Regions from separate parts of the Lysinibacillus sp. S1 genome, predicted to be linked through region 2. Evidence: riboswitches for the same ligand, from Rfam matches in the RefSeq annotation. Region 2 holds a riboswitch; each other region holds the start of a gene.

Region 1 (12,730 bases), 2.0 Mb from region 2:
ATACCATGCTACTGCCGTCTCAAGTTGCTGAAACCAACTACTTAGAAAAGTGGTTTTACCATACCCTGCTGGCGCTTGTACTACTATAAGTTTTGCTGTTGACTGGAGTAGAATGGCATTTAATCGTTCTCGCTCAATAATTTGCTTGCCCGTTTGAGGGACTGTTGTTTTTGAGGCTACTAAAATATTTGGCACATGTAGACCTCCTTTCTCTTTAACAACTTTAAAAGCCTAGCCATTCTTTTGCCCATAAAATGGCCTTCGTGCGAGATTTCACACTTATTTTACTGTAGATTCCTGTTAAATATATACGAATTGTTCCCTCTGTCAGCTGCAATTGTTGTGCAATCTCCTTATTAGAAGCACCTTCTGCGAGTAATTGCAGAACATCTTTTTCTCTTGCAGTAAAGTTAGTGAAAAACTCATCTTCTGTGCTGTCATTTAGTAATAGTTTATTTACATAGGCTAACGGCACTGACTTAAATGTATCTCCCTTATTATGCTGACGTAGACGCCAGTATTTATTAAGTAATGGCCAGATAGAATCCTCCTCTATAAATGTACGGTAATACCCATAGGACACTCCATGTTCAAGAGCATCATGTAATACTGTTAAAGCGAAATCCTCTTTACCAAGTGAAAAATGACAAATGGCTTCTAGCAAGCCCGCTTCAATAAGCGTAACGATTTGCTTTTCCTGAGTTGCTCCTTCTTTTAAACGAATAGCAATTTGCAATGCTTCCTCCAGTTGATTTTTAGCATATAGAATTTTACCTTGAACTAATAAATAAAATGGATTTTTTGATGCAATTCTATAATTGATAAAATCCGTCACTCTAAAAAATTCCTGTTGTGCATATGAAATATTTCCTTCCAATAAATAAGATTGTGCTTTCATAATATAGAGCATACCTATCCAATAAGGTTTATCGGTTTCCTTCATAGCTTCAAGCAATAACAGATGTGCTTCTTCGAATTGTTTTTTAGTCATATAAATACGAGCCTTTAATAAGTACATTGGTATAAATAATCCTGGATCTTGAAAATGTAAACCATATTGTAAACCGATTTCTAACTCTTTACTTGCTCTATCTAAATCATTTATTTCATACAAAATTTCAGCTAGTAATCCATAGGTAACGCCTGTAATATTTCGCTCCCTTATTTCACTTTCATTCAACACTTGAATCAGTTCATCCATTTTTACTACTGGTAAGAATTTTCCTTTTGCACCTACAAAAGTACATAAAATTCTAGGCTCAAATTGATTATATTTTAAAGAAATATGATATAAAGATGACTTATTCTTTCTTACATTTACGCGTGTTTGTAAACCTACTTTTGCCTTTTCAATGTCTCCATCTTCCATATAACCTATATAAGCCTGTATAATTTCAAAGATTTTTGATACAGCAATGAACTGAAAACCCTCCATCCATTTCCATTTATTTTGTTTAAATAGTAGTTCCTCTATGATTTTATTCGCCTGATCAATTTCATGGGTTGAAAACAGAGTAGTAATATATAAGACAAGCATATTAATATCTACTGGAAACTGAGCATTCCTTAATTTCTGTATCCACTGCCCGAATAATAGAGTATGTCCCTCGGCAAATATTTCGACTAAATATTTTTGAATCCATTCATGTGCAAGCTTGTATAATTCGCCATTTAAAGCAAGCTCAATTGCCGCTACATAGTCTTCTCTTTGGCATAAATTAGTGGCTGCTTCGTAATAAATAGAGGTAATCATTTCATAGGAATATTGCCTTTGAAATTCTACCTGTAGGGCATGCCTAAATAAAGTTTGGTAACGATAAACGGGTGGATGAGCTTGTACTTGTTCGATAAACAAACAATTTTTCTCCAGCTCTGAGAATGTAGTTAAACTATCTAATCCGTTCGTGATGGATCCACAAACACTCGGATCTAAGTAGTTTAAAATGGAAGTTCTTAGTAGAAAATCTTGCAATTCTTGAGGTAATATTAAAAGAATTTCTTGCATGAAGTACTCATGTATATATGAACTAGCTTTGGCTAAAATTTCTTCACTACTAAGATTACCTATCATTCCACCTGTTGATAGCTTTATCAGTTGGATACCTGCTATCCAGCCCCCTGTAGTCTTTAATAAAGGCTTCAGCGCATCCTTCTGTTCATCATTAGTAACAGAATTAAAGAAAGATTGTAGCTCTTCTAAATCAAAACATAATTGACCCGTCCCGACTTCTAGTATCCAACCTTTTACACGCCATTTTGCTAGTGGAAGTTCTAAATTAGTTCGTGTAGTTATATAGATCCGTGCATTGGCTGGTAAATATTCAATAAGTCGATTGATAATTTGATGAATTTGAGGGTTGTGGATTTCTTGAAAATTATCAAAAACAATATGAATATTTTCTTTATATGTATCCAAATCGTTTAACAGTGTATCTATAATTGTTTCAAAAGGTGGTGTTTCATCTAGTATATTGTTTAACTTTTGTTCTACATTCAATATGCTAAAAGATAATGTATGTATTAAGTACTTTAAAAATCTCACAGGATCATTGTCATTCTGATCGATAGTAAACCATGCTACCGATTCATCAATATGCTTCAACCACAGACTTAAAAGAGTCGTCTTTCCGTATCCTGCGGCTGACCGTATAATGGTTAGTTTCTTCATTCGATTGTTAGATAAAATAGAAAATAATTTCTTCCTCTCTAATACATTTGGCACTGTACGTGGAATTGTTACTTTTGATTTTACCCATACCATATCCATCACCTTGTCTCCCTTCTACATTTCATTAGTTCTATAAATTTCGAATTTTCCCTGCAATTTAATTTTTCTACTCATTCACTTCATCCAAAAGAGCATACTTATTTTAGAAGGATAAAGCAAACTACTTCACTTTTTTTATTCCTAGCGTTAGAATACTAATATCTTATTTTCCTATAGGAAACTTTATTTCACTGATGATACTTTTTGAAACGAGGGAACAATATGGTTTACAAACGAGTCACAAAATCGTCTGCAGAGGCGGTTTTAGATGGAGATATAAAAGGTTGGCGAAGACTCTTGCCATTTTTAGGACCTGCTTTCATTGCAGCAGTTGCCTATATTGATCCTGGCAATTTTGCTACAAATATTACAGCAGGCTCTCAATACGGCTACCTGCTACTTTGGGTTATAGCCTTTTCTAATTTAATGGCCGTGTTAATTCAGTCCCTGTCTGCCAAGCTTGGGATTGCGACAGGAAAAAATTTACCTGAAGTAGCACGCGAGCATTTTTCTAAAAAAACATCTATCTTTTTATGGATACAGGCGGAATTGGTCATCATTGCCACAGACCTCGCGGAATTTATCGGAGCAGCATTAGGGCTTTATTTACTTTTTAATATCCCAATGCTTCCCGCCGCATTGATTACAGCAGTGGGTTCATTCGCTATTTTAGAGTTGCAAAGAAGAGGATTTAGAGCCTTTGAAGCAGGTATTTCTGGAATGGTTTTAATTGTTGTATTGGCATTTGCCTTCCAAACATTTTTAGCGCAGCCAGCATGGGGCGATGTGGCGATTGGCATGTTCACACCACACTTTGAAGGTGTAGATTCACTATTATTAGCAACAGGTATTTTAGGTGCAACCGTTATGCCTCATGCTATTTACTTACATTCTTCTTTAACTCAAAGTCGTATTATTGGTCGAAATGAGGCAGAAAAAAAACGTATTTTCCGTTTTGAATTTATCGATATTATCATCGCTATGATTATTGCTGGTGCCATCAATATGAGCATGCTCATCATTGCCGCAGCCGTATTCCATACCCAAGGTGTTGTAGTTGAAGATTTAGATGTTGCCTATAATGGCTTAAAAGTTGCGCTCGGCCCAATGGCTGCCATTTCCTTTGGTCTTGGTTTACTTATTGCAGGGCTTGCTAGCTCCTCTGTAGGGACTTTAGCTGGTGACGTAGTGATGCAAGGCTTCATTCAAAGAAAAATACCTCTTTATTTACGTAGAGCGATTACCATGGTGCCACCACTTGCAATCATTGCCTCTGGTGTGAATGCTACCTATGCTCTCGTTCTTAGTCAAGTTGTTTTATCATTTGGTATTGCCTTTGCACTTGTCCCTCTTGTTATGTTTACAAGTAAACGAGACATTATGGGAAGCCTAGTTAATCACCGTATTACAACTGTTTTAGGTTGGTTTGTCGTAGTCGTTGTTATTACGTTAAATATTTACTTACTGTGGGAAACAATTTTTGGATAACAAAAAGCCAGGTACTCTATAGCAATGAGCACCTGGTATCTTTTTGATTAAACATCCACCTTTTCGATATTTCTAATGGCTAAATAAGCAATACCAAGACCCACGATTGCTAAAGTAATTGGAATAATAATAATATCGTTTAAAGTAAAGTTACCTGAATTTGACGAAGTTACAGACACAATTATAATAGATGAAATGATAGTTGTCGGTATAGAGTATTTTCTCATCCCGAAATACAATGGGATTAAAGCTATACCTGAGGCAGCAATCGCATTCATCAATACAGAAGGTATTTGCTGGATAATTAAAGAACTAGATAGTACATCAGGAATTAATTCATATCGATCGCTTATGATACAAAAAATGGTTGTAATAAGAGCATTGGAGATAATGATCATACTGAAAGTAAATAGCATGACAATAGCAAGCTTTGCGACCATTAATTTCTTTCTACTTATAGGATACATAAAGGCTAATGTAATGGTTTTAAATTTATATTCTCCGATGATTAACTTAGCTATTAACGTAGAAGCAAAAATCATAAAAACTGCTCTTACAAATGAATCAATAACACTGAATGCAACCTCATAATTTTCAAGCCCTGGGTCTCCTTCCACTTTAGAAATAAATAAAATCATAAACAAAAAACCAAGAATAACAAAATTAGCGATAATGGCTCCTTTAACATATGAACCTAAATGAAATTTTTTCATTTCTAAACGCATTAAATTAAGCATGGACAACACCTCCATTGATTAGCTTTAAGAAATAATCCTCTAATGAACTAGTTTTTTTACTAATCTCTTCAATCTCAACGTCATGTTCAATTAATGCTCTCGATAGGCTTTGTTGGGATACTGTTGAGTCGTATATACGTATAGAGTTATCATCCATCAGCTTAAAATTCGTAATGTTTAATTCGCTTTCAATAATAAACGCTGCCTTTTTCCCATCACTTACGATCACTTCCGTATAATTGACCTGATCACGATTAATAGTATCCATTGCTACCTCAGTGATGAGCCTTCCATTCTTAATAACACCTATTGTATCGACCAATTGTTCTATTTCAGCTAGAATATGACTAGAGATAATAATAGTTATGCCGTACTCCTTACAAAGCATCTTGAAAAGCTCTCTTAACTCCTTTATCCCTACTGGGTCCAATCCATTAATTGGTTCGTCTAATATAAGTAACTCTGGCTTTGTAATAATGGCCCTTGCGATGCCTAATCTTTGCTTCATCCCCAGAGAAAAATCTTTAACCTGCTTATTCTCTGTATTCGATAACTTTACTAAATTAAGAACATGTGCAATTTCTTTCTTATCATAATAACCCATGTATTCACAATGTAATTCCAGGGTCTCTCTAGCCGTTAATTTTTCATAAAAAATAGGATATTCAATAATTGTCCCCATTCTTTTTAGTATTTCATAGGATTTGTCCGTCAATTTCGCCCCCAAAATTTCTACATCCCCACTTGTAGGTTTCGTAAGATTAGTTAGCATCTTCATAACAGTCGTTTTACCCGCACCATTAGGACCTAAAAATCCATAAATCTCACCTTTCTTAACGTTCATATTGACAGCAGAAACAACTTCCTTTCCATCGTACACTTTCGTAAGCTGATTTGTTTTTACAATGTATGTCATGTAATTCTCTCCCTCAATTGTGACTAGTTTCATTATAAAAAATGAAACTCTCTATTTTATTACTGCATTCTTACAAATTTCTTAAGTAAAAAAGCCTGCAAAGCATTAAAGCTCTACAAGCATAATGGATTCAATACATCATTCGCTTTAACGAAATCGTAAAAATAGTTTTTTCATAGGGAATACTCGATAAACGGATCGAGCCATTCATTATTTCTACAAGCCGCTTTGTAATCGTTAGCCCCAGACCGCTACCTTGGAAAGATTTATTTCGAGAATCCTCAAGTGTATACATCCTTTCAAAAACGCGATCGATATGGTATTCATCAATGCCCTTGCCACAATCCCACACATCAATATCGATATTGGCTTCATCGTTTCTTATAGTAATTCCAATTACATTGCCATCTGCTCCATATGCAATAGCATTAGACAGTAGATTGTTTAGCACTCTATTTAATGCTTCTTCATTACCAAGTGCATATATGGAGCTTTCAGGGATATCAATTTTAATATCTAATCCCAATGAAGTAACCAAATCGTAAAAAGACAAAACATTTTTTCGGCATATTTCACTGACATTGATTTTAGTGATTGGATAATCTGTGTCCCCAGCCTCTAATTTTGCCAAGTCAAAAAATGTATGAATAATTTTTAATACCTCTAATGTTTTAGCATGTACACCCGTAAGTAAACGTTGCTGTTCCTCGTCACTAATCCCGTTTTGAAGTTGAAGCATTTCAATATAGCCAAGTACAACGGTTAAAGGCGTTTTAAGATCATGTGAAATATTGGCCAACATCTTTTTCATGGAATTTTCCATTTTACGATGTGTAGCCTGAATTTTTTGATGTTGATCTAGCAAAGTATTCAGTGTAATAAGTAACTGTTGAATTTCTGAATTTGTAGTTGTTACTAGAATCTTTTCATACGTCTGTTCATTCACAATTACGTGTAGTTTTCGATGAATATATTGGATAGCACGTTCTTGTTCCTTCTTGATTTTCCATTGAAAAATAAGAATGCCGATTAGCAATACAATGATTAATAATAATAGAAATATCATATATTTTTACCCTTCAAATTTATAGCCGATTCCCCATAGGGTTTTAATATAGTGAGGATGTGACGGATCATCTTCTATTTTTTCACGGAGTCTTCTGATATGTACATTTATAATATTTTCATCTCCATAATAGGCATCTTTCCATATCGTCTGATAAATTTGCTCTTTGGTAAAAACTCTGTGACGATTTGTCACAAACAATTTTAAAATGGAAAATTCCTTTGATGTTAGCTTTATCTCTTGTCCGCTCTTTGTTATTGAGAAATTAACGATATCTATCTTTAAATTATCAATTTCAAGGACCTCTTGCTTTTGTTCAGCTTGACTAGAGTATTTCGTAGCTCTTCTGATAACAGCCTTTACACGTGCTGAAAATTCCAGCATAGAAAAGGGTTTAGCAATATAATCATCTGCCCCTAATCCTAAGCCCAATGCTTTATCAACATCACTGTCTTTTGCAGACATAATAATGATAGGAAGTGCTGCCTGCTCTCTAATAATCTTTAATACTTCCAATCCATTTAATTTAGGTATCATAATATCTAAGATGACCAAATCAAAGATATTTTGCAAACAATTTTGTAATGCCTCTTCGCCATTAGTCGCTGTTGTGACCTGGAAACCTTCCATCGTTAAGTAATTATCAACCATTTCACGAATGGCTTCATCGTCTTCTACAAGTAAAATATGCTTTTGCACTATGATGCACCTCTCCTATCAAACCCAATTTCCATATGTATATTACATTACCATATTTATGATGTATCATTAGAGATTTGTTTATGAGTGTTGAAAAAAGAGCTGCTCCATAAACCATCACTCTTTGGTTTATAGAACAGCTCTATTATTTAATCTTCAACTTTTAAATCACAATCTTCAAGTGGAAGCATTTTTGTTTTGTGCTTTAATTTATAGCCAAACCATAATGCTAAAAATAATGGAATCCCAATATACGAAACAAGGATACCGTACCAATCAATCTTATCGCCTGTAAAGGCTGTGTAATTTTGTCCAATGACTACGATCATACAAACTGTAAAAGCAAATAATGGTCCAAAAGGATATAATTTGGCTTTATAAGGTAATAACTTTGGATCTAAGCCTTGTGCATCAAACGCTCGGCGGAAACGATAATGACTAAACGCAATACCTAGCCATGCAATAAAGCCAGACATTCCAGAAGCATTTAATAGCCAGATATAAACCACTCCATCGCCAAAGAAGGATGCCAAAAATGCTAAACAGCCTACAGCTAATGTTGCCATAAGTGCATAAATCGGAATACCTCTACGACTTAGCTTTGCAAAAAATTTAGGTGCATGTCCATCCACTGCTAATTGCCATAACATACGAGAAGATGCATATAGTCCTGAATTTCCTGCTGACAGCATAGCCGTTAAAATAATGGCATTCATTAATGAAGCAGCAAAGGCAATACCTAGGCGGTCAAACACTAGTGTAAACGGTGATACTGCGATATCTTCTGATAATAAACGTTCGTCTGTAAATGGAATTAACATCCCAATTGCACCAATCGCTAAAATATAGAACAAAAGAATACGCCAAAATACAGATTTAACAGCCTTCGGAATATTTTTACCAGGATCATCTGTTTCACCAGCTGTAATTCCTAGTAATTCTGTCCCTTGGAATGAAAATCCTGCAGCTAGGAAAATACCAAATGTAGCAAGGAAGCCACCATGGAATGGCCCATCACTAACAAAGAAATTAGTGAAACCTACAGGAGCCTGCCCACCTAAAATACCAAAAATCATTAGTAAGCTAATGATAATAAAAACAATAACCGTTGCTACTTTAATCATGGCAAACCAATATTCACTTTCACCATAACTTTTTACGGATAGTAAATTAAACGTCAATACAACAGCAATAAATAATACTGTCCAAAGTGCTGATGAGCTATCTGGGAACCAATATTTCATAATTAATGACACAGCAGCAATTTCGGCAGCAATGGTGATTGCCCAGTTATACCAGTAGTTCCAGCCTAATGCAAAGCCCAAGGCAGGATCTACAAATTTGGTTGCATACGTACTAAATGAACCTGAGGATGGCATATAGGCAGCCATTTCCCCTAAGCTTGTCATTAAAAAATACACCATAATACCGATTAAAGCATAGGCAAGCAATGCTCCTCCAGGCCCTGCCTGAGCAATTGCACCTCCACTGGCTAAAAATAGCCCCGTACCAATTGTACCGCCTAAAGAAATCATTGTAATATGACGGCTTTTTAATTCTTTTTTCAGCTTCGGCGCTTTATGTCCGAGCTGATTTACTTTTATTTCACTCACGATATAGCTTCCTTCCTATTTATGAGGCAAAAAAATGCCATCACATATACACTGTGATGGCTACGTTAATCCTCAGTTTTTCCTACATGATAGCTCAACACGTTGTGCAAACGTGACAGTTCTGTTCCTTTCGGAGACAGCCCCAGCATGAGGTTTTCAAGTCCCCTCACACTTCGGCAATATTTCCTTTCAACTAATTTCATCAATGCTTGTCATTTCAATTAGCATACTTATAAATATCGCGACCTCTACCTCAATACAAACATGAGGCATATAATTATTAAATTTATGATGTTTATTATACTAACATAAGACCATAGACATTTCAATACAACCACAAATGTTCTGTATTTTATGAATCTTCTACTATTTTTAATAGTGTGATAAAGTGTTATAGTAGTTCAATTAGAATGGTTATTATTAGGGGGGATTTTATTTTGACTACAAATGATCATTCCACTAGTTTTCCAAGTAAAAAAATTAGCTGGAAAGGAACAACCTTACTTTTAGTCTTTGGAGTTATCTTTATAGCCTCTACATTACGAATGCCACTAACTGTTGTTGGCCCAATTATATCCTTTATCCGTGAAGATCTTGGAATATCTAATGTTTTGGCAGGCTTTCTAACAACGATACCATTGCTGGCTTTTGCTGTTATATCTCCATTTGCACCAGTTGTAGCACGCAAACTAGGGCTTGAGCTAACATTATTTTTATCAACTTTTCTCTTGGCTTTAGGAATTGTCCTACGTTCACTTGGTACTACAGAATTACTTCTATTGGGTACTGTGTTAATTGGCGTAGCCATTTCTTTTGGAAATGTACTAATTCCAGGATTATTGAAATTGAAATTTCCCTATCATGTGGGTTTATTAATGGCCTTTTTCACCATGTCCATGAATTTTACTGCTGGCCTTGGTGCTGGTATTAGCTATCCGATAGCTAATTCATCGTTAGGCTGGCAAGGTGCACTTTCCATTGCACTCATACTCGTTCTAATTACAATCTTAATTTGGATACCTCAACTAAAATCAAATAAACCGGAACCAGTTACTACATCTAAGAAGACCAGTACACCTTTATGGAAATCACCTGTTACTTGGGCTGTCACAGGGGCAATGGGTTTACAATCTTTATTATTCTACACAACAGCAGCTTGGATACCTGAGATCTATATTGCTCAAGGTTTAGCACCTGATAAAGCTGGCTGGATGTTTTCAATCATGCAATTCTCACAAGTACCAATGGCCTTAGCAGTGCCTATTATTGCTGGTAAAATGACTTCTCAACGCCCACTTGTATTGATGTTTACATCCTTCTATTTAGTAGGCTTTGTTGGGGTTGTCATGGAATGGACAAGTCTTGGGGTACTGTGGATGGTTCTTCTAGGGTTAGCAGGTGGTTCTTCATTCGCCCTAGCAATGATGTTCTTCACTCTCCGGACTCGTACTGCATTTGAAGCAGCAGATTTATCAGGCTTTGCGCAATCTTTGGGTTATTTATTTGCCGCAATTGGTCCTATTCTTTTTGGCTACTTGCATGATTTATTTGGCGGCTGGAATATTGCGGGATGGCTCTTTGTCGTTGTAGCAATGTTACTCTTCTTTTGCTCAATGAGAGCCTCTAAGGATGAATATGTGCATTAAAATTAAATAAAGCAGGTGGATTTGATTCCTCCATCTGCTCTATTTCTATAGTGTTTACACATTACTTAATTGTCGGGTTGCGGAGTAATGTTAGCAATTCAGCAAGGCATTCTGATGCTTCATTATTATGAGCTGTTATAGTAGAAAAAATAGGAACAGCCTCTTGTAAAAGCATATAACTATAATAGTAATAGCCTACAAAAGCTTGCTCCTCATAGCCCTTTGGCGTTTCTTTCTCCCACTCCTGCTCATCATTATCCTCATTTTCTATCCACAAATAGTTGACGTCTAATAGCTCCTGCATATTTTTAACAGTATTGACTGGGTCGAGATAATCCTTGGTAATAGCATGTGCCACAGCTAAATATAACTGTACCTCTTGTAAGGAGACAACCTCTAATTTTTTACGAGTAAGCTTTTTTAGCAGGACAAGCAAAACCCATGGTGTCACCTGCCACAGTGTACCTTGATGTTCAATTAATTCAGCTAGTTGTGTGTATTGCTCCTGTTCTATCAGCTTAGGAATGGCTGTACCTCTACCATAAGGTGTCGTCAATTGTCTCCATGGGATATTGGGAATTTGCTGATCTAACATAGTAAGCCCTCTCTCATCAAAAGTATCGAAAGTAAACAATTCTTTTACACTAATAGCATGGTTTTTGATAAAAATAATTTGGTGTATGATAAATATTTACATAGGGTTTATGGAATATATGAGTTGTGGCAGGGGAAAGTGGTGGGATTAACCATGTCCAGTTGCCTGTAACTTCTCTTCCTGTTGATTTTTCTGCCTCCTCAAACAATTTAAACTGCTGAGCTGCTGTATGATGATCAACAATGCTCACACCATCTTCTTTAAATGAGTGAAGAACAGCAATATTAAGTTCTACTAAAGCACGATCACGCCAAAGAGACGCTTGTTTGGTTGTATCAAGATTAAAAATCTCTGCAATTGCAGGTAACATATTATAACGATCATGATCTGCTAAATTTCGTGCGCCAATCTCTGTTCCCATATACCAGCCGTTAAATGGAGCTGCTTGAAAATCAATTCCAGCCATTTGAAAACGCATACTCGAAATAATAGGTACGGCATACCACTTCATTCCTAATTTTTCCACATCGTTTGACTCTGGATGACGGATTGAGACCTCTACTATATTTTCTTCAGGAATTACAAACATTTGAGGAGCACGATTATCTACCTGTATAACGAGTGGTAGTACATCAAAATCAGTTCCTTTACCTCTCCATCCTAACGACTCACACACTTTTGTAAATTTAATGGACTGTGAATCTCCAATAATGCCTGCATCTGTTTCATAGCCTGCATAACGAATTAGTTGATGATTCCAAATCCGTACTCTATCTGAAGCAAACACTGTTATAGTTGGACGAATTTTCCCATGATTTGTCGCATAATCAATATGTTCTAGTAATTTTTGAAAAATAGCCTTTTCATCTAAAACATCACGTGCATCTACCACATGCAGTGACTGCCAAAACAGACGTCCAATACACTTATTGCTATTTCGCCATGCCACACGTGCGCCAAAAACTAGCTCCTCTGTTGTTGGGTGATATTTACCTGCATCCTTAACTGCCTGTAATCTATTCTTTAACCAAAGTTCTGATTCATTTTGTTCTGTCTGATATAGACTTAAAAATTGCTGTATCTCCTGTATATTCATATCGATTCCTCCACTTATCCTCATATTAGAGGAACAAAACAACAAGCACCATGAAAATAGTAATTGAAAAAACATACATATTTTATATATGAAATAGTTTGTTCATA
Region 2 (12,730 bases):
TTAATACCTCACCCACCATTTCTGGGTCTAATGCGGATGTTGGCTCATCGAATAGCATTACATCAGGATTCATTGATAAGGCACGAGCGATGGCCACACGCTGCTTTTGTCCGCCTGAGAGTTGACGGGGCTTGGCATTCACATATTGATCCATGCCAACGATTTTCAAGTATTTAAGCGCCGTTTCTTCTGCTTCTTTTTTCGAACGTTTTAACACTTTGATTTGGCCCACCGTGCAATTACTTATGACATTGTGGTTGTTAAATAAATTGAACTGCTGGAACACCATGCCTAAATGTGTGCGATATTCTTGAATATTGTGCTTTTCATCTAGGATGTCTTCCCCTTTATAAATAATTTGACCGCCACTTGGCGTTTCTAATAAATTTATGCAACGAAGCAATGTGGATTTACCAGAGCCAGAGGAGCCAATTAAACAAACTACCTCCCCTTTTTCCACTTGGAAATTCACATCTTTTAACACTTGGTTACGTCCAAATGATTTACTTAAATGCTCGATTTTAATGACTGCCATTTGTGCGTCCCCCTATACGGCTTCTTTTTGTTCTTTTTGATAGGCATCAGGACCATCTAGACGTTTTTCAACATACAGAAGGATGCGAGATGCGGTAAATGTCATGATGAAATAAAGAACACATGCAACGAAGAATGATTCGAAATAACGGAAGTTGTTACCCGAAATTGATTTTGTTTGGAAGAATAATTCCGTTACTCCAATGACATTTAATACGGCTGTATCTTTAATATTCATGATTAATTGGTTACCTGTCGCTGGTAAAACATTACGCGCTACTTGTGGTAAGACAACATGAAGCATAATTTGGAAGTGATTCATGCCAATTGCTGATGCTGCCTCGTATTGACCATTATCAATGGATACAATACCGCCACGAACAATTTCTGCCATATATGCCCCAGTATTGAGGGAAACGACTAAAATACCTGCTGTAATAAAGTGCATATCGATACCGAATGCGATATCTAATCCGTAGTAGACAACCATAGCTTGTACAATCATTGGTGTACCACGGAAAAATTCAACATAGCATGTTAGTATAAAATTAATGAGCTTTAAGCTATAAAATTTCACACCTTTTTTACGAACTGGAATCGTATGCATAATTCCGATGAAAAATCCGATAAATGCACCAATAATTGTACTAATACTCGAAATCAGTAACGTATAATACGCACCTCGTAAAAACATTTGCCAGTTGTTTTCAATAATTGAAAGTATCCATTCAAGACTCATGATGTTCCTCCTAACAATGTCATCTTGCTCGCTTATTTCTTTTGTGTCCTAGCTCTTTCTACCATTCTATGATTTGTCACGCTAGGACATTATCATTATGTAGAGAGGTTCTCATTTTGATAATGATGAAATGATCATGCACGGACTAATTGCTAGTCCGTGCCATGTCATTATTGTGCTGCGGGTTGTTGAGAAATAGCTTCTTCCATAATCGCTTGACGATCATCTTCTGAAATGCCTTTTAGGATTTCATTGATTTTTTCACGATTTGCATCATCTTTACGTAAGCCTACAGCAATTGAAGTATTTGATAGGTCTGTATCAAAGCCTTCTTCAAATGCTACATAGGTGAATTTATCGTTGGCAGCAGAAGCGGAAATGCCCTCTGGACGTTCAGCTACATAGCCATCAATTTTACCTGCTTCTAACGCCACACGCATTGCTGGGAAGCTCTCCATTGCTGTTTGCTTTTCTACGCCTTTAATTTGATCGATAACTGTGTAGTTTGATGTATTTAATTGTGATGTAATTTTAGCACCTGAGAAGTCTTGAATCGATTTTGCGCCTTCATATTTGCTACCTTTTTTAATAACCATAACAAAATCAGAAGTATAATAGTTTTCTGTAAAATCAATTGTTTTCTTGCGTTCTTCTGTTGGTGACATACCTGCAATAATTGCATCAATTTTGTTTGATTGTAGCGCTGGAACTAAACCGTCCCACTCCATTTTAACAATGACTAACTCTTTGCCTAGACCTTCAGCGATTTTCTTTGCCATTTGTACATCATAGCCACCTGCATACTCTGCATTATCCGCAATTTTCACTGCACCATTTGCATCGTCTTGCTGTGTCCAGTTGAACGGTGGGTAGCCAGCCTCCATTCCAATTCGGAATTCACCGCCACCTTCTTCTTTGTCAGTTCCAGCATCACTTGAACCGCCCTCTTTTTTGTCACTTGTGCCACATGCAGCTAGCACAATTGCCGTCATGATAGAGATCATTACTAACAACCATTTTCTTTTCATGAAAAACTCCCCTTTTCTGTAAAAAAATAAGACAACTGTACTAAAAAAGACCTAAGTTTATTGAACTTAGGTCTTACCTTTTATGACAGTTGCCCAAATCCTCACTATAATTTCCATGTTTCCGAGATAGCACAACCTAGTAAATCTGGAAATCCATTTACTAGGACAGTCCTGCACTTATTCACTGCAGACCCAGTATAAAAGTACGAGCTCCTTTTATACTTCGGCGATATTTCCTTCTTCATTGCGTCTTCGCTTGCTTTTACTCAACAATGAACTAATAAATACCGCGCCTCTACCTCACTGGTAACAATTCGTGAGGTTTGTTTATTTAATTGATATTTAGATACTACTATAAAACTAATATGTTCGTCAAGACGATTTTAACATTTTTCTGACTAATGACAATATTAGGATATTGTGCGTTCTGCTTCCACTTTAAATCGTTGAACTTTTGTTGATATTTCTGAAAATTACAACAAATATTTATTATAGAGTATGTTCTACATATGAGAAAAGTTGCGTTTTTTTCTTTCTTTGCTCCTATAAACGATGTACCATTCGTACTCTTTCAAGCATAGAATCGCTCAATACCTTTCGTCATACAAAAAAACCCTGCTGAACATTGTTCGCAGGGTTTAATGGAATTATGAATTTAATAATAAATCTTCAGGATTTTCGATTAATTCTTTAACTGTTTTTAAGAATCCTACAGAATCTTTACCATCGATGATACGGTGATCGTATGAAAGTGCTACATACATCATTGGACGGATTTGAACTTCACCATTTACTGCAACTGGACGGTTTACAATTGAGTGCATACCTAAAATACCAGCTTGTGTACCGTTCATAATTGGTGTTGACATTAATGAACCGAATACACCACCATTTGTGATTGTGAATGATCCACCAGCCATGTCATTTAAGCCTAATTTTTTATCACGAGCTTTTGTCGCTAAGTTAGCAATATCTTTTTCGATTTCTGCAAAGTTTTTGCTATTAGCATCGCGTACAACTGGTACGACTAAACCTTCTTCAGTCGATACAGCAATACCGATATCAAAGAAGTTATTTAAATGAATCTCATCGCCAGAGATTTGAGCGTTTACGTATGGGTATTTTTTCAGTGCTGCAACAACAGCTTTAGTGAAGAATGACATGAAACCAAGTTTGATGTCGTTTGCTTTTACAAACTCTTCTTGTTTACGTTTACGAAGTGCCATGATGTTTGTCATGTCAATTTCGTTGAATGTTGTTAACATTGCTGTTGATTGTTTAACTTCTAATAAACGTTTTGCAATTGTTTGGCGACGACGGCTCATTTTTTCAATTGTTACACGGTCAGAATTAGCTGCTGGTGTGAATACTACTGGGCCACCTGAAGTTGCTACGGATGTAGGTGCTGCTGCTGGTGCTRSWGCTGTACCATGAGCTGCTACATCTTGTACACGTACACGTCCTTGTGGATCTACTGGAGATACCGCTGCAAGGTCAATACCTTTTTCACGTGCAAGACGACGTGCTGCTGGAGATGCAACTACACGCTCACCAGAAGTTTCTTCTACTACTGGAGCTGCTGCAACTGGTGCAGGTGCTGCTTGTGGCGCTGCTGGTGCAGGTGCTGCCTCAGTTGGTGCTGCCGCTGCTGGAGCTGCCGCTGCTGGAGCTGCTGCTGCGCCTTCGCCTGCTTCTACTACTGCGATAACTTGACCAACTAGTACAGTATCGCCTTCTTCAGCTAAAATTTGTGTTAATACACCTGCTTCTTCAGAAATGATCTCAGCGTTTACTTTATCTGTTTCAAGTTCAACGATGAATTCACCTTTTTCAACGCGATCGCCCACTTTTTTTACCCACTGTGCGATACTACCTTCTGTAATCGATTCTGCTAATTCAGGGACTTTAATTTCAGCCACTTTCATTTCCTCCTTTGATTAACGTGCATGACGCACATAGAAGGGCTACTGCTTAAGGGCAAGTAGCCCGGTTTCAAAAATTGATATATGTTATTTAACCTTTACTGGCTCAGCAACCGCTTCTTCAATAAGAGCTGCTTGTGCTGCTTTATGAGAATCTGCATCCCCTTCAGAAGTTGAGCTCATTGCAGGACGGCCTACATAGCGAAGTTTTTTACCTTCTGAAAGTTCATATAATGTTTCTAATGCATAATTCCATGAGCCTTGGTTTTTAGGTTCTTCTTGTACCCAAACAATCTCTTTTGCATTAGGATACTTAGCAATGATACCAGCAACTTGCTCTTTTGGGAATGGGTAAAGTTGTTCTACACGAATAATGTGTAGGTGATCGAAGCCTTCGCCGTCTTTCACGCGCTCTGCTAAGTCGATCATCACTTTACCTGTACCTAAAACGATACGCTCTACAGCTTCTGGTTTAGCCCCTAAGCGTGGTTGTTCAATCACTTCTTGGAATGAACCATTTGCTAATTGCTCAGCATTCGCCGCAGCTAATGGGTGACGTAATAATGATTTTGGTGATACGACTACAAGTGGACGTACTCCTTCTGTACCTAATAATGCTGCTTGACGGCGTAATAAGTGGTAGTAGTTTCCTGCATTTGAACAGTTCGCTACAAACCAGTTATTTTCAGCTGACATTTGTAAATAGCGTTCCATACGGCTTGAAGAGTGCTCTGGACCTTGACCTTCATAACCATGAGGTAAAAGGATAACTAGACCAGATTTTTGACCCCATTTTGAGCGTGCCCCTGAAATAAAGTTATCAAACATCACTTGTGCCATATTCGCAAAGTCACCGAATTGTGCTTCCCATACTGTTAGTACATGGCTATTTTCTAGGTTGTAACCATACTCAAAGCCTACCACCCCAGCTTCAGTCAGTGGAGAGTTGTGTACTGTAAAGGATGCGTTCGCACCAGAAATATGGTGTAGTGGTGTGAAGACATTGCCATTGTTTTTATCATGCAGTACTAAGTGACGTTGAGAGAATGTACCACGTTGTGCATCTTGACCTGTAAAGCGTACTGGTGTGCCATCTTGAATAATCGTTGCATACGCTAAAGTTTCAGCATGACCCCAGTCAACTTTTGCAGACGCATAAGCATCACGGCGTTTTTCTAAGATTTTACCAAGCTTTTTCTGTGGTTCGAAGTTTTCTTCAAACACTAAAAGCTCTTCATTGATTTTTTCTAAACGTTCCGCACCTACTGCTGTATCAATTTGTGGGAACTCTACTTTTAATTCTTCTGGCATTTCTAAATGATGATGATCATCTTTTTCTGCCATTTCTTTGACGTGGTCATAGGCTGCTTGCATTTCTGCATAGATAGCTGTATCTAGTGCAGCTACATCATCAGCAGTTACAAGACCTTCTGCCACTAATTGTGCACCATATAATGCACGCACTGTTTCATGTTTAGACACTAATTTGTATGTTTCTGGGTTTGTCACTGTTGGGTCATCTGTTTCATTATGACCATGGCGACGGTAACCTACTAAGTCCACAATAATGTCTTTGCCAAATGTTTGACGGTAGTTTGCCGCAAAACGTCCAACTTGCACTACTGCCTCTGGGCTATCTGCATTGACATGGATTACTGGTACTTCATAGCCTTTTGCAGGGTCAGAAGAATACACAGAAGAACGAGAATCATAATGTTCGGTTGTGAATCCAATCATATTGTTTGCGATAATATGGATTGTTCCACCTGTTGTAAAGCCTTCTGTTTTAGCGAAGTTTAACACTTCTGTTACAATCCCTTGACCTGGGAATGCAGCATCACCGTGTACAAGAATGCCTAAGCCCTTTGTACGGTCAAAAATAGGTTGCCCTGGTTTAGATGTATCATCTTGTGTTGCACGAGTAGCACCAAGTACTACTGGATTGCCCACTTCTAAGTGAGATGGGTTGTAAGCCAATTTCACATTCATACCGGATTCACGGTTGTAAGAAGCACCCATGTGGTATTTCACATCACCTGTCCAACCTTTTGTAATTTCAAGGCGGCCATGCTCTGGCATAAATAAATCATTGGAAACATGTGCAAAATCAGAGAACATCATGTCATAAGGTTTATTTAAAATGTGTGTTAAAACGTTTAAGCGACCACGGTGTGCCATACCAATACGTACGTTTTCCACATTTTTTGCTTCTGCCGTTTTAATAATTTCATCAAATAGAACGATTTGCGTATCTAAGCCCTCACCAGAGAAACGCTTTTGTCCTACAAAAGTTTTATGAATAAACTTCTCGAAATTTTCAACGCGAGTTAAACGATCTAATAAGGCTTTCTTCTCATCCGCAGATAATGCTTGTTTGAATGAGCCTGATTCGATTTGCGCTTGAATCCAATCACGTTCTTCAGTAGCTACTACGTGACCATATTCAAATGCTACTTTATCTGTATAAATAGCTTTTAAATAGTCGATTGCATCCTTACCATTTTTCACGTTTGCTGGCACATCTTTGAAGAAGATTGCTGCAGGAATTTCAGCTAAATCTGCAGCGCTTAAGTTGAACGCGCTTTCTTCAATTTGAGCTGTTTGTAGTTCACGGTTTTTCAGAGGATAGATATCTGCTGCTAAATGACCGCGTGAACGAATTGCATCTGCTAGTTTTACAGCGGCTAACACTTTTTTGTAATCGCCAGCAGGAGCCGCTGCTGTATGACTAGCTACAGCTACTTCACCTTCTACTACTACTGGTGCACCAAATTGTTGGAATAAAGAAACTAACTCCGGTTCTACTTCTTCAGGAGACTGTAAGAATAAGTCGTATTGCTCCATCACATATCCTAGGTTAGGACCAGAGAAAGCTGACCATGGAGAACTTACAGTTGTAACGTTGTTCGACATGAAAAATGACCTCCAAATTTTGCCTTTCGGCAGTTCCATTAATTAAATTGCAATTAATTATATAATATTTAGCCGTTCTTTAAAAGAATGTTTCTCACTACTTTTCCATATTTTAAAGAACGTTTTTTCCATCTCAATCTTACTACTCTTCACAAAAAATACAACTCTTTTTAGCAAATTAAGCAATTTTTTTCGCAAAGGATAGAATAATGAAATAAAGCGTGTATTTTTCTTAATATTTTAGCGGGATTTTCAGCGAGAAAACGGTTCCAATATTAACCTCACTCTTGACTTCTACTGTGGCATTGTATTTTTCAAGTAACATCTTCGAAATACTAAGCCCTAAGCCTGTTCCACCAATTTGGCGATTTCTTGCTTCATCCACTCGATAAAAACGATCAAAGATAAACGGAATATTGTCTTGTGCTATTCCTATACCATTATCAGTAATTTCTAAACATGCATAATTTCCAGCAACAGAAATAGAAATTTGTATCTCAGGAATTTTTTCACAATAACGAATGGCATTCTCTATTATATTACGAACGATTTGACTTAGTGCATTTTCGGTGATAAATAACGGACCAATTTCACCATGTTTCGACAGCGATATTCGCGCTTGTGGATGAACAAGCTTTACCTCATCCATCACTGCTTCGATGACCACTAATGCATTGGCCTCACTTGTTTCATCTTTTTCCTCACGCCGTGCAAGTTCTAATAATTCCTCAATCATTTTGCGCATACGAGCAATTTCTGTTAAGGAGGTATCAATGGATTCCTCTAATATGGCAGGATCATGTTTGCCCCATCTTTTTAAAAGAGAAAGATGCCCTTCAATTGCTTGAATCGGTGTACGCAGCTCATGAGAAGCATCGGCGACAAATTGCTGCTGCTGGGTAAATGAGATTTGCAGCTCGTTCATCATGGCATTATACATCTTTAGTAAATCACCAATTTCGTCATGTGATGTATAGGTTAGCTGTATAGGCTCCTTAAATCCTTGATCCATCACAGTTTTCATGGATGCACGCAATTCGTGTAGTGGCTTCATTAAATAGTTCGCTAGATAATAGCCAATAGAGCCAGATAACACTAAGGCTCCTAACCCTGCAATCAGCATGGCTGTCAAAAGATAATGCATGAGAGATTGAAAACTAGTTAACGGATGAATCACCTGAATATAGCCTTGGAAAAAGCCCATCCGAATCGGTTCATTGATGACCAGCACATCCTGCTTATCAATGGTCATCTCAAAAATTTCTTGCAACGAATTAAGTGGTGCAGCAGCAGAGGTATCATTGATTCGTAAAATATCCACCCCATCAGCATTAAATATTCGGACCGTCTCATCACGATCCGCAATCGATTTGAGCAAGCCTGTATTTTGCTGAATTTGCTGAATGGTAATTGTAGGACCTTGGGACTCTAAAAAAGAGATGATATCCTTACTTGTCCGATTGACCTTACTCTCCTCATCATTTAATAACCATGTATGCAGAGAAACATAGACGACTACACAAATAATCGTAAAGCTAATAAAGATGACACTGCTTGAGGTCAGCATCCATTTTTTTTGCAGGGACTGCTGACGTAAATAATTTCTTAACTTATTCATTCTCGCATCACATACCCAACACCGCGAACGGTTTCAATATAATCATTCATCGCCCCAGGGAGCTTTGTACGTAAATGTCTGATATAAACATCTACCACGTTGGTTTCGATATCCGTATCATAGCCCCAAACGGATGTTAAAATATGCTCTCGTGTACATACTCTATTTTTGTGCTCGATTAATAGTTTCAATAAGTCATATTCTGTCTTTGTTAGATCAAGTTTATTCCCCTGAACGAAAACTTCATAGGCAGCTACATCTATTTCAATATCCCGTAGGCATAAAGATTCACTGCTTGTCTGCTCTGGCGTGACACGACGTAAAATCGTCCGTATCCTAGCCAGCAGCTCTTCTATCGCAAAAGGTTTGACGATATAGTCATCAGCCCCTGCATCGAGTCCTGCTACACGATCCATCACAGCATCTCGTGCCGTTAATAAAATGATTGGTACTTGTGATTGTGTTCGGATACGACGGCAAATCTCAATCCCATTAATACTTGGTAACATCACATCCAGTAAAAGTACATCAAAATTTTCCGATGTTGCCAAAGCCAATCCTTCTCGACCATCAAAGGCAGTTTTTACTTCATAGCCTTCGTGTTGTAATTCAAGTTCGACAAAGCGAGCGATATGCTTTTCATCTTCTACCAACAATATCTTCTTAGGCATCATATCACCTTCTATTCCAAAATAACGATGTAGGATTTTTATCCCTATACTGTTATAGCATAACATCAAATAAAAAGTCTGTCTCACAAGGAAAACCTTGTGGACAGACTTTTTAGTGTATATCTGAAATGGAGAGGTTGTTTTTCCCCGACTCTTTTGATTTATATAATGCTTGGTCAGCTAAATCCATTAGCTCATCCAATGTTCGAGCATGGTCTGGGTAATAGGCAATGCCAATTGAAGCAGTTGGTGTAAAAAGATGGTCCTCTATCATCCAGCCTTCTGCTAATTCATCGCGAATCCGTCGAATAATATGCATAATTTGATGATGTCTTTTTTCCTGATCTCTTGTTAAGCCAGTTAAGATGACAATAAATTCATCGCCACCTATTCGAATAACCATATCATGGCTTCGAACTGTTTTGTTCAAGGAACTGCCGAATCGCTGAATAAACGCATCGCCCGTCTCATGGCCAAAGCGATCATTTACTTCTTTAAAATCATCACCATCTATATAGAGCATCGCCACACAGGTTTGATTTTCATTTGCTTCTGCTAGGATTTTAGGAAACTCCTTTTCTAAAAAACGCCGATTAGGTAGCTGTGTTAAAGCGTCGTGATAGGCTAAATACAGCAAATCATTTTCCCTTTCTTTGCGATGGGTAATTTCACGAGACACCATCATAATTTGAGAAACTTTTTCACGTTCAGGGTCGTGCACAACCGTGACATTTCCTTCTGTCCATATCGGTGTTCCATCTTTCGCCTTCAGTAAAAGCTCAAACTGTGAATCTGTTTGCCCTGTATAATTATTCAAGAATGTTTGCCATTCGCCTTTACTTTCTCGATCAATAATGTCACTGTAAAACTGTCCTTGTAGCTCTACATTTTCATAACCTAAATAAATACCATAGGACGGGGAAGCATAGATAATGATGCCATCCTCATTTGTAATCACAATTAAATCATTTGTATTTTCTGTGATGAGTCTGAAAGTACGTTCAATATTTTTTAATTCTGTGAACATTCTTTTCTTATCCGTAATATCATAGTTAATGGTTAAAATTTGTTCGATTTGACCAAACTCATCTTTTAATGGAACGATGGTAGTTTCTACCCAGTAATCTGCATGATATTTCGTTCGATAGCAAAGTTCTCCACGCCACATTCCCATCGTGTCCAGCTTATCTTCAATTATTTGAAAAAGGTCTTGCCCACGGAATCGTGGTTCGATCAATGCGTAGGGCTGACCGATTAACTCCTCCGCCGTGTAGCCAGAAGCCTGTAAAAACATCTCACTCACTTCGGTAATGTTACAATTATGATCTAATACAGCAATGGCTGTAGCTGAATTTAATGCAGATTTAAATACTTCTAGCCCGTGAGACTTCGAGCGTAATTCTGCTTTTTGTAAAGTAAATTGTGTAAAATCTTGCATGATAAGAAATATGGCAAAGGAATTATCATCCTGCATCACTGGTGATAGTGACAGTAAATACATGCGTTCCTGCTGGTCCAATGTATGCAATTTAATAAACTTCTCGCCAACGTTTTCCCCTCTTGCAGCTTTCTGCAAACAAATTTTTATTTGTTCAACTTCTTCCTTTGGAATAATCGGTAAATCCACAAACATTTTCTGTTTGACGGTTTCATTATCTAATTGAAAATCTTCCATAAAGCTTGAATTCACTTCGTATATCATTCCTTCAGCCGATAAAATGACTGTTGAGAAAAAGGCATGGTCAAACATGGACCGCATAAATAAAAATTTATCTTCAATACTGCGGTCATAAAGTATTTCCTTCGTGATGGCTAAAATATAGTCTTCGTTCTTATATTTCAACGGTCTGACGGATGTTTCATATTTACGAACCTCCGACTGAACATATGCATAATCTACATAGTCAACCTGTTTATGTTCTCTAATGGCCTCATGGTAATTTTTCTGAATGATCAAAAAATTACGCTTTGAGGTAACGGTCGAAATCATTTTACCAATCGCCTCATTCGATAACAGATCCTGAGCTGCTTGATTTAAGCGAATATATTGATAATCGTCCCCTACTTTTTTCACGAGAAAAACAAAATCCTTGCCAATAAATAATGAGTTAAAGAAATCTTCGCTTAAAATATACTCCATGCTGTCACCTCCAGAAAAGCCATTGCCATCATGATAGAAATGTTCGTATGTATGTGTTGTTAGATTAAAAATAATACTACTATTATAACATAAAAATAAAAAATTACCTTTCTAGAATCGTAAAAATTATATCCTTTTAAGGATAATATTTGATATATTACCTATTATAACAAGACAACAATCCTACTAAAGATGTAGATAAATGATTAATATTAGTTAAAATTGATAGGTTAGTCTTAATGCTAAAAAACAACAATATTATGGATAATCACATTTAATTTATCAGAATTTACTGACTATTAAACTCAAATTTTGTTTTTTTACGAGCAAAATGATTGCATCAAGCAGTTTATATGTTATATTATATTTAAAAAACTAGCCTTTTTTCGGTATGGTCGAAATCAGTAAGACAGCGGGAGATTATGGAATATCATAGTTATAACGTCTAGTTCTTTGGGTTTTAATTCCAGTACGAATTTTAGTTTTCTTCTTTATGCTTCAACGGAATTGTTTTAACTACCCTAGTAAAGGAGGCGTTTCGTATGCTTAAACATCGAGACCTGCATGAATGTACAGAGCTTTATGAGCTATTATCACACCCTTCTGTATTCCCTTTTGTCCGTCAAAAAGCCACATCCGCTGATGAATATTGGTTTATGACAAAACAACTGATTGAAGAGGAAGCGAGAGGACTCGCTATCTCGAGGACCATAACTGATGATTGGGGTCAACCAATCGGCACCATTAGTATTCACGATGTGGAGGACGGTGCAGGCTTTCTAGGAACGTGGATTGGACTCCCTTACCAAGGTAAAGGTTATAATCAAAAAGCAAAAATGTTATTTTTGAACGAGTTATTTTTTGACTATAATTTTCATACGGTCTTTCTCCGTATACGTGTTGAAAATTTAAAATCACAGCGTGCTGCTTTAAAGCTTCCCTATGTGGTGAGTGCCAATGAAAGTCATCCAACATTATTAGCGCAGGTTAATAGCGGTGAGGCACAATTTAATTTATTTAAAATTCCAAAAGATTTATTCTACCTAACAACGGCACATCAAATGCAAGAAGGCGAAGAGCAAGCAATGTAGTGTGTATATATAAAAGAGAAGCTATAAGGTTTTGTCATTTCGACCTACCTCATAGCTTCTTTTCTTTTTTCAAA
Region 3 (6,631 bases), 1.1 Mb from region 2:
CATCCTCGTCTGATTACGACACGGAAGGTAAAAAAGGATAAGGCAAAATATTTTGGTCCTTATCCGAATGCCTATGCAGCAAGTGAAACGAAAAAGCTATTGGATCGATTGTATCCGCTGCGCAAATGTGTACAATTACCTTCCAAGGTTTGCTTGTACTATCACATGGGTCAATGCTTAGCACCTTGTGTGAAGGAAATTGAAGGTCAGGTTTATCAAGAAATGATTGAGGATATGACGAAGTTTCTAAATGGTGGTGTGGAGGCAGTCAAAAAAGAGCTTGAAGTTAAAATGCTAGCAGCTGCAGAAAACCTGGAATTTGAGCGAGCGAAGGAATTCCGAGACCAAATTGCCCATATTGATACGGTTATGCAGAAACAAAAAATAGTTTCAAGTGATACAACAAATCGAGATGTATTTGGCTATGCTGTTGAAAAAGGATGGATGTGTGTTCAGGTTTTCTTTGTACGCCAAGGAAAGCTGATTGAGCGCGATGTCTCAATTTTCCCCATCTATCAAGATGCAGAGGAAGAATTTTTAACATTTGTTGGGCGCTTTTATGAAAAGCCAGAGCATATTAAGCCAAAAGAAATTTTTATTCCACAAGCCATTGATGCAGCTATCTTAACAGAATTATTAGAAATTAAAGTGCTCACACCGAAAAGAGGTCAAAAGAAGGAATTGGTTGAATTAGCTACCAAAAATGCTGAAATTGCTGTGGCAGCTAAATTCCAGCTAATAGAGCGTCAGGAAGAACGTACGATTGGTGCTTGTGAGGCACTTGGTGAAGCAATGGGTATTAGTACACCTTTACGAATTGAAGCTTTTGATAATAGTCATATGCATGGAACGGATGCAGTGTCTGCTATGGTTGTTTTCATTGATGGGAAGCCTGCGAAAAAGGAGTACCGAAAATATAAAACGCGTACAGCAGCCAAGCATGATGATTACGGTGCAATGCAGGAGGTTATACGTCGTCGCTATATACGTGTTTTAAAGGAAGGACTACCATTACCAGATTTAGTCTTAATTGATGGTGGTAAGGGACAAATGGAAGTAGCCCGTGAAGTACTAGAAGATGAGCTTGGTCTTGTTATACCGATTGCTGGTTTAGCCAAGGATGATAAGCATAATACATCTCAGCTCTTGTTTGGTGATCCACCAGAAGTGATTAGCTTAAAACGTACAAGTGATGGCTTTTATTTATTACAACGAATTCAAGACGAAGTCCATCGCTTTGCTATTACCTTCTTGCGTCAACAGCATGAGAAGCATGCCATTCAATCTGTATTAGATCATATTGAAGGGGTAGGACCAAAACGAAAGCAACAGCTGCTTAAACATTTCGGTTCAGTCAAAAAAATTCGAGAGGCGAGCGAGCTAGCATTACAGGAGGCTGGGATGCCCGCTAATTTAGCAAGCCAAATTTTTAGCTATTTTCAGCAACAATCATTGTCAAAGGAATAGGCATGTGCTATGGTTATAAATAACATTGTTTTCAATGTTATGAAGAGTCAACTGCGTGACTAGTTTGTTTACGCAAAGGCTTAATGAATTGAATACATTCACTTTAAAGTGATGATAGAGGTGCAAGATTCAAGAGTAACACGATGGAGGATGGACAAGTCCAGAGATATTGTGTGAAAGGGGAGCTTGCCGAAGTACAGGATTGTTGTTCCATTGTTGTACTGGTTTTGCATTTAAGAAATGTAAGACTGTCGATTCTAAACGTTTCGGAGAGCTATCACACATGCGCAAGTTACGATTATTGTACATGTTATAGGCAGCTTTCACGTTATGTGGAGGCTGCCTTTTAGTTTTCTAGAAACGGTTTTACCCCCCATAATTTGGTGAAATACATGAACTGGAAGGGAGAACGAAAGAAATGGCTAAAATCGTGATGAAGTTTGGAGGAGCTGCATTAGCTTCTACTGAACAAATCCAAGAGGCTGCTAGGAAAGCGATTGCTGAAAAGGACAAAGGATTGGATGTAGTAGTGGTCGTTGCAGCGATGGGACACACTGCGAAAGAGATGAAAATGATGGTACACCAACTAACTGACGATGTGTCGAAAAGAGAATTAGATGCAGTTTTGTCAACTGGCTCTCAATTATCTAGTGCTTTATTTACCATCGCTTTGCAGGAAGCAGGCTATGAGGCTGTGTCTCTAACTGGATGGCAAGCTGGTATACATACGGATGGTATGTATCGACATGCTCGTATCGACTATATAGATATTAGTCGTATGGAAGAACATTTTGCACAGGGACAAATTGTGGTTATTGCTGGAGAACAAGGGATTGACGAAGTGCACAATATCACCACGCTTGGAAAAGGTGGAGCTGAAACAGCTGCTGTTGCACTTGCCATAGCGTTGGAAGCGGAGAGAGTAGATATGTATACAAATGTGGATGGTGTTTATACAGCAGATCCACGATATGTTCCCAATGCCCAAAAGCTTCAAGAAATTTCATATGATGAAATGTTGGAATTATCGAATTTAGGGTCTCATATCATACATCCTCGTGCGGTGGAGTTAGCGAAGAAATTTCAAATGCCTGTTATTATACGTTCAAGTTTAATAGAATCAGTAGGCACTTTATTGAAGGAGGAAGTGGAAATGGAAAAAAATTTAGTCGTTCGTGGTGTTGCATTTGAATCAGATATTATTCGTTTAACAGTAGGGTATGATGCTTTTTCCAATGCTTCATTAGCAGATATATTTACGGTTCTTGCAGAGAACCGTATTAATGTAGATATTATTGTCCAAGCCATTATTGATGGGTTGAAGCCAACTGTATCGTTTTCCATTTTAAAAGAGGAATTTGCGGAAGCATTACGTGTTTTAGAGGATAGTAAATTATCACTTGGATTTAGTTTTGCTGACTTCGAAATTGGACTAGCAAAAGTTTCTATTATTGGTTCAGGCATGGCTTCCAATCCAKGCGTTGCTGCTCGTATGTTTGATCGGTTACGTCGTGAAAATATCCCTGTAAAAATGGTTAGTACTTCTGAAATAAAAGTGTCCGTTGTTGTACCACAGGATGATATGATCCAAGCAGCTAATGCTCTCCATGATGAGTTTAATTTAGAGCAAGCACTTTACATATAATAATAGAAGAAACAGCATTTTATGTAATTGACCGAAATAAAAGGAAGAAAAAAGAAGGATTGTCATCCCATTCTTTAATGGGAGACAATCCTTTTTAATTATTCTGTGGGAATGGTATTCATAATACGTTCTTTAACGTCCCATTTGACTGTAAACATGACGTATTGTTGCTTTTCCCGTTTTTCATTATAGCATTCTGTCAGGTAGCCTTTAGCTAGTTGAATTTGCTCTGCTATAAATCCTGCTTCAAGTTTAAAGCTACGCTGCTTTATTTGAAGAATTTCAGGGTCATTTGTCAACTGGAAAATACGTCCATCTTTTGATTCCTTTATGAGTTCTAATGTACCCCAGCAGGCATCTGCGAAAAATGCGATAAGTTCATCTTGACTTTTACATGGGAACTTGCGAGCAAGCTCTTTACCTGCCCAATAAAGGACGTCATCTTCATGTTTACCAAGTATAGAAGATAGAATATGATCACGAATGATCTCATAGCCAAATGATGAGATTGTAGGAGATGGAGTGTTTAACATTGTTATCCTTCTTTCTTAGAATTTTCTTAAAATTTAACGGTAATAAAGTAATGATAGATTTTTCGAGAAAAAACGACGCATCATGTACTAGATTAGTTCTTTAATAAGCTCTATGAAAAACTCCGAGTTGCCTTGACGCTCGTAGCTCTTGAGAGTACAATAAACATGTCATAATATTGTACCATGATGAAATACACAGTCAATGAAGTATCATTTACAAAATGATGACTTCTTTTGTTGTGCTATTTTAAGTACTAAGGGGGGTAACAGTCTTGTCGAAAGATCGAGAGTTTTTATGGCGTCGCTTACATTCTCTACTTGGGATCATTCCAGTAGGTCTGTTTTTAACGATGCACCTGTTCATTAACTTTACAGCAACAGGCGGGGCAGAAAGTTACAACGATGCTACCGCAGTAATGGAAAAGATTCCATTCCTTATCCTAGTTGAATGGATTGTCATCTATATTCCATTAATGTTCCACGCATTCTATGGTGTCTACATTGCATTCACTGCTACACCAAACACAGGACGTTTCAGCACGTACCGTAACTGGATGTTCTCTTTACAACGTTTTACTGGTGTATTCTTAGTGATATTTATTGCATGGCATATTTTCCAAACTCGTATTCAAAAAGCACTTGGCACACACGTTGATTACGACATGATGGCGAATATTGTTGCTAATCCATTCATGCTTGGATTCTACATTGTTGGTATTTTATCAGCAACTTTCCACTTATCTAACGGTTTATGGGCATTCCTAGTAAGCTGGGGTATTACACAATCTCCTCAGTCTCAAAAGATCGCTACTTACGTAACAAACATTCTTTTCGTAATTCTAAGTGTAGTTGGTGTGGCTGCTATTTTAGCTTTCGTATAATTCAATAGAAGCTACGATAGAGCACATGCAATCATTGCAATTTTTTAAGAGGAGTGAGAAATAATCATGGCGAAAAGCAAAATAATTGTTGTCGGCGGTGGTCTTGCCGGTCTGATGGCAACGATTAAAGCAGCTGAAGTTGGTACTGAAGTTGATTTATTCTCATTAGTTCCTGTAAAACGCTCACACTCTGTTTGTGCGCAAGGCGGAATTAATGGTGCGGTAAATACTAAAGGTGAAGGGGATTCTCCATGGATCCACTTTGATGATACAGTTTATGGTGGGGACTTCCTAGCGAACCAACCACCAGTTAAAGGTATGTGTGATGCAGCACCTGGCATTATCCACTTAATGGACCGTATGGGTGTTATGTTCAACCGTACACCAGAAGGACTTTTAGATTTCCGTCGTTTTGGTGGTACTTTAATGCACCGTACAGCTTTCTCTGGTGCAACAACAGGTCAACAATTACTATATGCGCTAGATGAGCAAGTTCGTTCTCATGAAGTAGCTGGTTTAGTAAATAAATATGAACACTGGGAATTCCTTGGTGTTATTATCGATGAAGACGGCGTTTGTCGTGGTATCGTAGCGCAAGATATGCGTACAGAAGAAATTAAATCATTCCGTGCAGACGCTGTTATTATGGCGACTGGTGGCCCTGGTATTATCTTCGGTAAAACAACAAACTCTGTTATTAACACAGGTTCTGCTGCTTCTATCGTTTATCAACAAGGTGCTTCATATGCGAATGGTGAATTCATTCAAATTCACCCAACAGCGATTCCTGGAGATGACAAAAACCGTCTAATGTCAGAATCAGCTCGTGGTGAAGGTGGTCGTATTTGGACTTATAAAGACGGTAAACCTTGGTACTTCCTAGAAGAGAAATACCCAGCTTATGGTAACTTAGTACCACGTGATATTGCAACACGTGAAATTTTCGACGTTTGTGTAAACCAAAAACTTGGTATCAATGGCGAAAACATGGTATACCTAGATCTTTCACATAAAGATCCACATGAATTGGACGTTAAACTTGGTGGTATCATCGAAATCTATGAAAAATTCGTAGGGGATGACCCACGTAAATTACCAATGAAAATTTTCCCAGCAGTTCACTATTCAATGGGTGGATTATGGGTTGACTACAATCAAATGACTGAAATTCCTGGTCTATTTGCAGCAGGTGAATGTGATTACTCTCAACATGGTGCAAACCGTCTTGGTGCAAACTCATTATTATCTGCTATCTACGGTGGTATGGTTGCAGGACCAAACGCAGTAGACTATGTAAAACACCTTAAAAAGCATGCTGAAGATCTTCCACAAGAGATTTACGATGCTCGTGTAAAAGAGGAACAAGCGAAATGGGATGCTATCATGAAAATGGAAGGCACAGAAAACGCTTACTTACTGCATAAAGAGCTTGGTGAAATGATGACTGCTACAATGACTGTAGTACGTTACAATGATCAGCTTGAAGATACATTGAAAAAACTTGATGAGCTTACTGAGCGTTGGAACAACATCAACATCAATGATACGCAAAAATGGAGCAATCAAGGCGCACACTTTACACGTCAGCTTAAAAATATGTTAGTGCTTGCAAAAGTAATGACAAAAGGTGCACTATTACGTAATGAATCTCGTGGTGCACACTATAAACCTGATTTCCCTAACCGTGATGATGAGAACTTCTTAAAAACAACAATGGCGAAGTTTGACCCAGCTACTGGTAATCCAATCATCACGTACCAAGAAGTCGACGTTTCATTAATCCCACCACGTAAACGCGACTACTCTGCGAAAGGAGACTAAAAGTTATGCAAATCGCAGCTAATACTGGAAGAATGGTCAAAGTGGAAATCTTACGTCAAGATACACAAGGCGGCAATAGCTACTGGCAAAAATTCCAAGTGCCTTACCGTCATGGTATGAACGTAATTTCAATTTTAATGGAAATTCAAAAAAATCCTGTTACTGAAGATGGTGTAAACACATCACCAGTATCATGGGATATGAACTGTTTAGAAGAAGTTTGTGGTGCATGTTCAATGGTGATCAATGGCCGTCCACGTCAATCATGTTCTACACTAGTAGAC

What was found. Region 2 has a riboswitch for lysine ahead of ACHZEU_RS02275 (transporter substrate-binding domain-containing protein). Riboswitches for the same ligand answer to the same signal wherever they lie in the genome.
Positions count from the first base shown of each region.
Region 1: it holds a riboswitch for lysine, as region 2 does, so the genes downstream of both, ACHZEU_RS12245 (amino acid permease) here and ACHZEU_RS02275 (transporter substrate-binding domain-containing protein) in region 2, are expected to answer to the same signal.
Region 3: it holds a riboswitch for lysine, as region 2 does, so the genes downstream of both, ACHZEU_RS20225 (aspartate kinase) here and ACHZEU_RS02275 (transporter substrate-binding domain-containing protein) in region 2, are expected to answer to the same signal.

Region 1 covers NZ_CP173154.1:2,460,828-2,473,557, forward strand. Annotated here, with positions in the region: gene ACHZEU_RS12210 (LuxR C-terminal-related transcriptional regulator) at 1-195, opposite strand, end outside; gene ACHZEU_RS12215 (LuxR C-terminal-related transcriptional regulator) at 224-2,767, opposite strand; gene ACHZEU_RS12220 (Nramp family divalent metal transporter) at 2,990-4,255, shown strand; gene ACHZEU_RS12225 (ABC transporter permease) at 4,303-4,992, opposite strand; gene ACHZEU_RS12230 (ABC transporter ATP-binding protein) at 4,985-5,908, opposite strand; gene ACHZEU_RS12235 (sensor histidine kinase KdpD) at 6,039-6,974, opposite strand; gene ACHZEU_RS12240 (response regulator transcription factor) at 6,981-7,673, opposite strand; gene ACHZEU_RS12245 (amino acid permease) at 7,823-9,286, opposite strand; lysine riboswitch at 9,369-9,545, opposite strand; gene ACHZEU_RS12250 (MFS transporter) at 9,724-10,932, shown strand; gene ACHZEU_RS12255 (hypothetical protein) at 10,994-11,527, opposite strand; gene ACHZEU_RS12260 (nitric oxide synthase oxygenase) at 11,577-12,623, opposite strand.
Region 2 covers NZ_CP173154.1:444,662-457,391, forward strand. Annotated here, with positions in the region: gene ACHZEU_RS02265 (amino acid ABC transporter ATP-binding protein) at 1-535, opposite strand, end outside; gene ACHZEU_RS02270 (amino acid ABC transporter permease) at 548-1,273, opposite strand; gene ACHZEU_RS02275 (transporter substrate-binding domain-containing protein) at 1,444-2,301, opposite strand; lysine riboswitch at 2,421-2,607, opposite strand; gene odhB (2-oxoglutarate dehydrogenase complex dihydrolipoyllysine-residue succinyltransferase) at 2,949-4,220, opposite strand; gene ACHZEU_RS02285 (2-oxoglutarate dehydrogenase E1 component) at 4,311-7,136, opposite strand; gene ACHZEU_RS02290 (HAMP domain-containing histidine kinase) at 7,369-8,754, opposite strand; gene ACHZEU_RS02295 (response regulator transcription factor) at 8,751-9,425, opposite strand; gene ACHZEU_RS02300 (diguanylate cyclase domain-containing protein) at 9,538-11,565, opposite strand; gene ACHZEU_RS02305 (GNAT family N-acetyltransferase) at 12,108-12,656, shown strand.
Region 3 covers NZ_CP173154.1:4,047,008-4,053,638, forward strand. Annotated here, with positions in the region: gene uvrC (excinuclease ABC subunit UvrC) at 1-1,467, shown strand, start outside; lysine riboswitch at 1,575-1,752, shown strand; gene ACHZEU_RS20225 (aspartate kinase) at 1,886-3,112, shown strand; gene ACHZEU_RS20230 (YslB family protein) at 3,211-3,645, opposite strand; gene ACHZEU_RS20235 (succinate dehydrogenase cytochrome b558 subunit) at 3,918-4,526, shown strand; gene sdhA (succinate dehydrogenase flavoprotein subunit) at 4,593-6,347, shown strand; gene sdhB (succinate dehydrogenase iron-sulfur subunit) at 6,353-6,631, shown strand, end outside.